DNA from 3 places in the Pseudomonas sp. Z2-11 genome. Region 2 is predicted to be linked to each of the others. Evidence: predicted binding sites of a transcription regulator. Region 2 holds the regulator's gene; each other region holds the start of a gene.
The links. The regulator FliA, encoded in region 2, starts transcription of late flagellar genes. The targets are predictions, from matches to a motif close to CTAAAGTTTNNNNNNNNNNNGCCGNTAA.

Region 1 (3,272 bases), 2.2 Mb from region 2:
GTGCCGACGACATCCGTCGGCAACTGCACAACGAACACATCCTGTCCCTGGAACAGGAAGCACGGAAGATCTTCTCGCCGACCCAGCAGGAGCCGACGCCGGTCCAGCCCGTGGCCGAGCCGACGATTGCTCCCCAGGTCCCGGCGGTCGAAGCTGCGCCAGTGGTGGTTGAACCGGCCAAACCGGTTGATCCGGTGACTGCGACGCCCCCGACTCCCAACGACTCCACTCTGCCGCCGCGAGCCCCATGAGCGATATCCCTGAAAACGACCAGCCGATGCCGCTGGTATCGCACCTCACCGAGTTGCGCACCCGCCTGCTGCGCTGCGTCGCGGCGGTGTTCATCATCTTTGCCGGGCTGTTTGCCTTCACCCAGCAGATCTACACCTTCGTCTCCACGCCGCTGCGCGAGTACCTGCCGGTAGGCGCGACGATGATCGCCACCGATGTCTCGTCGCCGTTCCTGACGCCGTTGAAACTGACGATGATGGTCTCGCTGTTCCTGGCGATCCCGGTGATCCTGCATCAGATCTGGGGCTTCATCGCTCCGGGCCTGTACAAGCATGAAAAACGCATCGCCGTGCCGCTGCTGGTGTCGAGCATCCTGCTGTTCTACACCGGCATGGCCTTCGCCTACTTCTTCGTATTCCCGCTGATCTTCAAGTTCTTCGCCGCTGCCACCCCGGCAGGCGTGGAAATGATGACCGACATTACCAGCTACCTGGATTTCGTCATGACGCTGTTCTTCGCCTTTGGCGTGGCGTTCGAGATTCCCGTGGCGGTGGTATTGCTGGTGTGGATCGGCGTGGTCGACGTCGCCTACCTGAAGAAAATCCGTCCGTACGTCATCATCGGTTGCTTCGTGGTCGGCATGATCCTCACGCCGCCGGATATTTTCTCCCAGACCTTGCTGGCCGTGCCGATGTGGCTGCTGTTCGAGATCGGCATCCTGTTCGGCGGCCTGGTGCGCAAACGCCGCGAAGAAGAACCCGAGGACCAGCCGGTCGACGACCACAACGACCAGCCGCCAGCGACCCAAGCGTGAACCTGCTGCTGCTCGAAGAGGCCGATTTCATCGAGCCGGACCGCGTCATCCTGAGCGATCGGCGCCTGACACACATGCAGGAAGTCCACCGCAGCGCCGTCGGCGACAGCTTGCGGGTCGGCCGTATCGGCGGCCTGATGGGCACGGCCCAGGTGTTGCGCCTGGAAGCTCGCGAAGCCGAACTGCAAGTGACCCTCGACCAGCCGCCGCCGGCCAAGTTGCCGCTGACCCTGGTGCTGGCATTGCCGCGTCCGAAGATGCTCCGCCGGGTGTTCCAGACCGTCGCCACCATGGGCGTGCCGCGCGTGGTGCTGGTGAACAGTTATCGTGTGGAAAAGAGCTTCTGGCAGACGCCCTTCCTGGAACCCGAGGCGATTCGCGAACAACTGATTCTTGGCCTGGAGCAGGCCCGGGACAGCGTGCTGCCGGAAATCATCATTGAAAAACGCTTCAAGCCCTTCGTCGAAGATCGCCTGCCCGCCATCGTTGAAGGCACCCTCGGGCTGGTCGGCCATCCTGGCAATCACCCGCCCTGCCCGCGCGCGCTGACTGAACCGGTGACCTTGGCCATCGGCCCGGAAGGCGGCTGGATCCCCTACGAAATCGACCTGCTGGGCAAGGCCGGCCTGCAACCGGTGCAGCTCGGCGAACGGATCCTGCGGGTCGAGACCGCCGTCCCGGCCCTGCTTGCGCGGCTGTTCTAACGACCTGTTTGCTTTCCTGTGGCGAGGGAGCTTGCTCCCGCTCGGCTGCGAAGCAGTCGTAAATTCCTGCCCCCGGGTGGCCGCTTCGCGACCAAGCGGGAGCAAGCTCCCTCGCCACGAAAAACACCCGTCGCGTCTATTTTCTACAGCTCCCGCCAAAGCCGCCGATACAGTCCCCATAAAACCAATTCAACGCTCCAAGGGAGTATCAGCATGTTCCGGTGGCTTGCCCAGGGTCTGGGAAACGTAAGCGTTAATCGCAAACTTGGCTTCGGCTTCGGCCTGGTGCTGTTCCTCACCCTGATGATCGCGTTCACCGGCTGGTCCGGCCTGGGCAATGTCATCAGCCGGGGCGACAAGCTGGGGTTCATTGCCAGCCTGAACGACCTGAGCAAGGACCTTGACCTCGCCAGCATCGACTACAACACCACGCGCGGCGAAAAAGGCCCGCAACAGGTCAACGACCTGCTCGGCAAGCTCGAAGCCGGGTTGAAGACAGCTCGCGAGATGATCGAACAGCCTGACGACGTGGCGTTGATCGACAAGCAACTGGCCGCCGTTGCCGAATACAAAAGCGCCTTCGCCCAGATGACCAGCGCCACCGTCAGCCGCGAAGATGCCCGCGGCAAGCTGGGCGCCAGTGCCGATAGCACCGTAGCCCGCGTCGCCGAAGTGGAAAAAGCGCTGCTGCAGGGCGCCGACATCACCCAGTTCAACAGCGTGGTGACCTTGAGCAAGGCGATCCAACAGGCACGCTATCAGGTTCGCGGTTACACCTACAGCGGCAAAAGCGAGGCCCAACAGCCGGCCATTGATGCAATTACCGATGTCCTGAAACTGCTGGCACGCTTGCCAGCCCAGTTGCCTGAGGAACACGCCGACAGGCTCCAGCAGGCCAGCGACTCGATGAACATCTACCGGGCGGCAGTCAGCCAGTTCCGTGACTCCCAACTTGATAACGGTGCCGCTCTGCAGCGTATGAGCGAGCAAGGCCAGGTCCTGATCGACTCCAGCCAGAAGCTCACCGCGTCCCAGACGGCCGTGCGCGATCACGACACCGCCCAGGCCAAGACCGTCCTGATCGCAGCCGCCGCACTGGCGCTGCTGTTCGGTGTGATCGCCGCCTTGCTCATCACTCGGCAGATCGTCGGCCCGCTGGATGAGACCCTGAAGGTGGCAGAACGCGTCGCCGCGGGCGATCTTACCCACAACCTGACGTCCGAACGCCGCGACGAACTCGGTCAATTGCAACGTGCCATGCAACGCATGACCGTTGGCTTGCGGCAGTTGATCGGCGGCATCGGTGAAGGCGTTACCCAGATCGCCAGCGCTGCTGAACAGCTCTCGGCCGTGACCGAGCAGACCAGCGCCGGGGTCAATAGCCAAAAGATCGAGACCGATCAGGTCGCCACTGCCATGCACGAAATGACCGCCACCGTGCAGGAAGTGGCGCGCAACGCCGAGGAAGCCTCCGAGGCCGCCGTCGCCGCCGACCAACAGGCCCGCGAAGGTGACAAGGTCGT
Region 2 (3,272 bases):
CCTGGGCGAGGTGTTGAGCCTGGCGATCGGTCATGAACTACCGGTGGCCTACCTGACCGACGGGCCGCGGATCCCGGATGATTTGCATCTGCCGCGCCGTCATCAACTGGTCAGTCGTGCCGTGAGTGTGCAAATGCAGGAAGAACCCAGCGACGAAGCCATGGCTGACATGTTCGCTGACATCTACCACAGCCCGACCAAGCAGGTCGGCTGAGGTAATCATGAATATTTTTTGTACCTACATCGATGGTCTGCCATGCATTGTTCCGTATGCGAACGCGCAGCCAGTAATGTGGCCTCCGTCTAAGTAAGACAAGGTAAAGAACGAACATGGGCAGCATGCATCCCGTACAGGTGATCGCGGTGACCGGCGGCAAAGGTGGCGTCGGGAAGACTAACGTGTCAGTGAACTTGTCCCTGGCTCTGGCAGAGCTTGGCCGACGGGTCATGCTGCTGGACGCCGACCTGGGCCTGGCGAACGTCGACGTGCTGCTGGGGCTCACCCCCAAGCGCACGCTGGCGGACGTGATCGAGGGCCGCTGCGAACTGCGCGACGTGCTCCTGCAGGGACCTGGCGGGATTCGCATCGTGCCGGCCGCCTCCGGTACCCAGAGCATGGTTCACCTGACCCCGGCGCAGCACGCCGGCCTGATCCAGGCTTTCAGCGACATCGGCGACAACCTCGATGTGCTGGTGATCGACACGGCCGCCGGTATCGGTGACTCGGTGGTCAGTTTTGTCCGCGCCGCCCAGGAGGTCCTGCTGGTGGTCTGCGACGAACCGACCTCCATCACCGATGCCTACGCCCTGATCAAACTGCTCAACCGCGACTATGGCATGAACCGCTTCCGCGTCCTGGCCAACATGGCCCAGAGTCCGCAGGAAGGACGCAACCTGTTCGCCAAGTTGACGAAGGTCACGGATCGCTTCCTGGACGTCGCCCTACAATATGTCGGCGCAGTGCCTTACGACGAAAGCGTACGCAAGGCTGTCCAGAAGCAACGTGCCGTCTATGAAGCTTTTCCACGTTCCAAATGCGCGCTGGCGTTCAAGGCTATCGCCCAGAAGGTCGATACCTGGCCGCTGCCGGCCAACCCTCGCGGGCATCTGGAATTTTTCGTCGAGCGTCTCGTGCAACAAACGGCAGGGCCCGTGTTATGACAGCCAGCGGTTACAACCATCTCTACAAAAAATCGGCACGGGACGCCCAGTACGAACTGATCGAGCGTTATGCGCCGTTGGTCAAGCGCATCGCCTATCACTTGCTGGCACGCTTGCCGGCCAGTGTTCAGGTCGAAGACTTGATCCAGGCGGGTATGATCGGCCTGCTCGAAGTGTCGAACAAATACGACGCGAGCAAGGGCGCCAGTTTCGAGACGTATGCCGGTATCCGGATTCGCGGAGCGATGCTCGATGAAGTCCGCAAGGGCGACTGGGCGCCGCGTTCGGTGCACCGCAATACCCGTATGGTCAGTGACGCGATCCGTGCGATTGAAGCTAAAACCGGGCGTGACGCTAAAGATCACGAAGTTGCGGCCGAACTCCAGTTGAGTCTCGATGATTATTACGGGATTTTGAACGATACCTTGGGCAGCCGCCTGTTCAGTTTCGACGACCTTTTGCAGGACGGCGAGCACGAAGGGCTGCACGAGGACAATGCGAGTGCTCACATGGAGCCGTCGCGTGACCTGGAAGACGAACGTTTCCAGAGCGCGCTGGCGGATGCGATTGCCAATTTGCCGGAGCGTGAGCGACTGGTCTTGGCGCTGTACTACGACGAAGAGCTGAACCTCAAGGAAATCGGTGAGGTCCTGGGGGTCAGCGAATCGCGGGTCAGCCAGTTACACAGCCAGTGCGCGGCCCGCTTGCGGGGGCGTTTGGGGGAGTGGCGAGCGCGCTGACAGGCAGTGTGGGGACGCTGCGAGCGGGGCTGGCATGGCATGTGCCGGGCCAGTCTCCATCCGTGGGACTCCATACAGTTGTCGAGTGTTGTGCCGGATTGATTGAAATGGCGCGTCCAGGTGCTGGGCGCGTTTAAGACTGCTTGGAGGTCGAATTGGACAAGAACATGAAAATCCTCATCGTTGATGACTTCTCAACGATGCGGCGGATCATAAAAAACCTGTTGCGTGACCTCGGGTTCACCAACACGGTCGAGGCTGACGATGGCACCACTGCCATTCCAGTCCTCAACAGCGGGAGCATCGACTTTCTGGTGACTGACTGGAACATGCCCGGCATGACCGGTATCGACTTGCTGCGCCACGTGCGCGCCGATGAAAAACTCAAGCACCTGCCGGTGCTGATGGTCACCGCCGAAGCCAAGCGCGAGCAGATCATCGAAGCGGCCCAGGCCGGTGTAAACGGCTATGTGGTCAAACCCTTCACGGCCCAGGCGTTGAAAGAGAAGATCGAAAAAATCTTCGAACGCATCGGTTAACGGCGCCACGGGGGAGCTATGGACAACGAATCTTCAATGGGCGATTTCGAATCGACCCTGAAAAAACATGCCCGCGAACTGGTCGACAGCCTTGAAAAGGGCCGCTTCGGTGACGCGGTTCAAATGATTCATGAGCTCAACCAGACCCGTGACCGCGGTCTGTACCAGGAAGTCGGCAAGCTCACCCGTGAACTGCACAGCGCGATTGTCAATTTCCAGATCGATCCGAACATGCCACAGGCCGAGGAAGTCTCGCAGATCACCGACGCCACCGAGCGCCTGGGGTATGTGGTCAAGCTGACCGAAGCCGCGGCCAACCGCACCATGGACCTGGTGGAAAGCGCTACTCCGCTGGTCAACGGCCTGAGCGAGGAAGCCCAGGCGTTGAGTACCGATTGGGGGCGCTTCATGCGTCGCGAAGTCGGTGCCGAGGAGTTTCGCGAGCTGGCCCGTCGGGTCGACGGTTTCCTGACGCGCAGCAGCAGCGAAAACCGCGCCGTGGCGAGCAATCTCAATGACATCCTGCTGGCCCAGGACTACCAGGACCTGACTGGCCAGGTGATCAAGCGCGTGACCCAGTTGGTCACCGAAGTGGAAAGCAATTTGCTCAAACTGGTGCTCATGGCTAGCCAGGTCGATCGCTTTGCCGGCATCGAACACGACCGTGAGGCGATGCTTGCTGAAAAAGATCCACAAAAACATCTCTCTCAGGGTGAAGGTCCGCAGATTCATGCCGATAAAAGAGAAGACGTTGTGTCCGGTCAGGACGATGTGGACGATTTGCTGTCCAGCCTTGGATTTTGAGTTTTAGCCCTATTTTAGGAGCAGCCAT
Region 3 (3,272 bases), 250 kb from region 2:
GACAACGAAGTATGCAAGATGATGTGCAGCTTCTGCATGCGCGGGTCGCTGCGAATTTCCGATGTCAGGGTGTACCCATCCATTTCCGGCATCTCGATGTCGGAAATCATCATCAGGAACTCTTCTTCCGGCTTCTTGCCCTCATCGACCATCTGACGCAGGTAATCCAGCGCTTGCCGTCCGTCGTTGAGGGCGACCACTTCGACGCCGACCGTTTGTAGACAACGCGTGACCTGCTTGCGTGCCACCGAAGAATCGTCGACGGTCAGGACTCGCAGCGAAATCGCCTTGTGCTGGGTCTCGGCATCCACCACGCCGACGGAAATCGTCTCCGGGGTCGGCGCCACTTCGGCGAGGATCTTCTCCACGTCGATGATTTCCACCAACTGGTTGTCGACCCGGGTCACTGCCGTCAGGTAGTGATCGCGGCCGGTGCCCTTGGGTGGTGGATGGATCTCTTCCCAGTTCATGTTGACGATGCGCTCCACCGACCGCACCAGGAACCCTTGGGTCTTGGTGTTGTACTCGGTGATGATCACAAACGGATTGCTCTGATCCAGCAGCCGACCGGAACCGGTCGCCATCGCCAGGTCGAGAATCGGGATGGTCGCTCCCCGGATATTCGCCACACCGCACACGACGGGACTGGACTTCGGCATCAGGGTCAGCTTAGGGCATTGCAGCACTTCGCGAACCTTGAATACATTGATCCCATACAGTTGTTGGCCATCGAGACGGAACAACAACAGCTCCAGGCGATTCTGACCGACCAGCTGTGTGCGCTGGTTTACCGAATCCATCACTCCCGCCATGCCCTGACTCCTACCTAACGCTAATGTGTCCGACGCGCATTCATCACTAAACGGCACGGGGCTTGCTATTGAACCGGCATGAACGCACAAACGACATTTTCTCGACGCCTGACCACTCACTGCCGCCACTGGCTCGGTGCACTGTTGGCTGTCTGCCTGTTTGCGGTCGGCGGACGCGCCGTCGCTGATGTGCCGGTTACCTTGCCTGATCTCCTTATCGGCGTCACGCAGGGCTTTCTTGAATTCACCGTAGAAGACTATCTGGCAACCAGTCAAACCGAAGGTCGCTACGAGATTGAAGTCAACCAGCTCGACCCGCGCCTGCGCATGCCGATGTGCGACAAGGAATTGACTGCCTCGCTGGAAAGCCCGGCAAAGCCCCTGGGCCGGGTCACGGTGAAGGTACGTTGCGACAGCGCCGCGCCCTGGACGGTTTTTGTGCCCGCTCAAGTGCGGCTGTTCCGCGAGATCGTCACGACCACCCGTCCGCTCAAGCGCGCCGGGATTGTCGAGCCGCAGGACGTGGTGCTGCGTGAACGCGACATCAGTCAGATCAGCCAAGGCTTCCTGACGTCCGTCGATCAGGCCATCGGGCAGAAACTTGTCCGACCAATGGTCGCCGATCAGGTCGTCACCCTCGTGCACCTGGAACAGGCCGAAGTGATCCGCAAGGGCGACCAGGTCGTCATTACCGCCCGCAGCGGCACCCTGGCCGTGCGGATGCCCGGCGAGGCCCTGGCCAATGGCGGCGTACGCGAGCAGATCCGGGTGAAAAACCTCAATTCGAAACGGGTGATCAAGGCGCAGGTGATAGCGCCCGGCCACGTGGAAGTGGCCATGTAACGGGGGTAGACAGGCTGGCGCTTGACCTCGGTGTTCCCTAGACTGTGCCTTACGCAAAGGCAAGCGCAGACGTGCGCACGTTCATTTGATAAATGAGCCTAAAGTTATTTTGGGAATGGCCGAAAACATGGCAAGCGTCCAAATACCCAGAGGTTTTTTACCATGGTCATCGATTTCAATCGTTTAAACAGCTCCTCGCCGCTGACAGGCACAACGCGCACTGGCGCCAGCAAGGAAACCGTCGAAACCGACAAGTCCAAGCCGGCTGACAAGGCCGCCACTGTCAACAACGGGGAGTCGGTACACCTCAGCAATGAGGCTCAGCAGTTGCAGAAGGTCACTGACAAGCTGCGCGATCAACCTGTCGTCGACAATGCCCGCGTGGCCCAGTTGAAAGCAGCAATCGCCGATGGCAGCTATAAAGTCGACAGCAACCGTGTAGCCAGCAAACTGCTCAACTTCGAAGCCCAGCGCTAGGCTGATGCCAGCGCCAGGCTTTTGGACGCTTAAGACCCAAGGCCAGCCATGCACGATACTAATTTATTGCAATTGATCATCGACGACTTTGCCCCGGCGCAACAACTGCTGGAGCTGTTGCAGACCGAAGCCCTGGCATTGCACGGGCGGGATATGCCTCTGCTGGAAAATCTTCTGGCACAGAAACAGGCATTGATCATTTTGCTCGATCAGCATGGCCGCAAGCGCAGCGAGATTCTCGCCAGTCTCCACCTGCCCGCCGACAACAACGGCCTCGCGCAACTGGCCAGCCAGTCGTCGATTGGCGATCAGCTGTTGGCGCAAAGTGCGGTGCTCAATGACCTGCTCAGCCAGTGTCAGGCCGCCAATACTCGCAACGGCCAATCCATCCAGATGCAGCAGGCCGCTACGGCCAACCAGTTGCGCATCCTCAATGGCGGCGAAATCCCTACGCTGTACGACGCTCGCGGTTCGACCGCTAAAATGGTCAAGCACCGTCCGCTCAGCCAGGCGTGAGGCGAACGATGCCTGCGCACTATCAACGCGCGATACATGCTGGCAAAATGCTGGCTCTTTGTAGTCGTATTTTGCCTGGAGATTGACCCACCGTGTTCAATGCCTCAAACGCGGATGATGCTCCGCAACCGCCCATTGTCCTCGCCACCCCCCTGGAAATCTCCGGCAACCTGCGGATGCTGCAAGAGAGCCACGATCCCCTGATCATCACCTTTCATGAGCGCACCCAGCGTTTCCAGAGCTACCTGGTGGATGTCGATCGCGAGACCAACACCATTGCCCTGGACGAAATGATCCCGCGGGACGGCGAGCGTTTCCTGCTGGCAGGCGAGCCGTATCGGGTCGAGGGTTTCCATGACGGCGTGCGCATCGCGTGGGAAGGCAACGGTCCGCTGACCATCCAGGAATCGAAGGACGGCCGCTGCTACCGCGGCGCCCTGCCTGAAGAAGTGGTTTATCACCAGCGCCGCAACGCCTTCCGGGCCGCGCTGAAACTGGCGCAACTGGTGAGCGTGGAACTGGGTGGCGACAAGCTCAAGTCGCCAGTGAACGGCAAACTGCTGGATATCTCCGCAACCGGCTGCAAGCTGCGCTTCGATGGCGACATCACCGCACGCCTGCAAC

Region 1: M1E16_RS01825 (methyl-accepting chemotaxis protein) is a predicted target of FliA. The motif match lies at 1,893-1,920, and genes of this name have one in related genera.
Region 3: flgM (flagellar biosynthesis anti-sigma factor FlgM) is a predicted target of FliA. The motif match lies at 1,754-1,781, and genes of this name have one in related genera.

The regions. Positions count from the first base shown of each region.
Region 1 covers NZ_CP096395.1:424,922-428,193, reverse strand. Annotated here, with positions in the region: gene tatB (Sec-independent protein translocase protein TatB) at 1-251, shown strand, start outside; gene tatC (twin-arginine translocase subunit TatC) at 248-1,045, shown strand; gene M1E16_RS01830 (16S rRNA (uracil(1498)-N(3))-methyltransferase) at 1,042-1,749, shown strand; gene M1E16_RS01825 (methyl-accepting chemotaxis protein) at 1,963-3,272, shown strand, end outside.
Region 2 covers NZ_CP096395.1:4,433,614-4,436,885, reverse strand. Annotated here, with positions in the region: gene flhF (flagellar biosynthesis protein FlhF) at 1-214, shown strand, start outside; gene fleN (flagellar synthesis regulator FleN) at 331-1,161, shown strand; gene fliA (RNA polymerase sigma factor FliA) at 1,158-1,901, shown strand; gene M1E16_RS19605 (chemotaxis response regulator CheY) at 2,069-2,440, shown strand; gene M1E16_RS19600 (protein phosphatase CheZ) at 2,459-3,244, shown strand.
Region 3 covers NZ_CP096395.1:4,686,354-4,689,625, forward strand. Annotated here, with positions in the region: gene M1E16_RS20690 (chemotaxis protein CheV) at 1-812, opposite strand, end outside; gene flgA (flagellar basal body P-ring formation chaperone FlgA) at 891-1,655, shown strand; gene flgM (flagellar biosynthesis anti-sigma factor FlgM) at 1,818-2,132, shown strand; gene M1E16_RS20705 (flagella synthesis protein FlgN) at 2,181-2,648, shown strand; gene M1E16_RS20710 (flagellar brake protein) at 2,741-3,272, shown strand, end outside.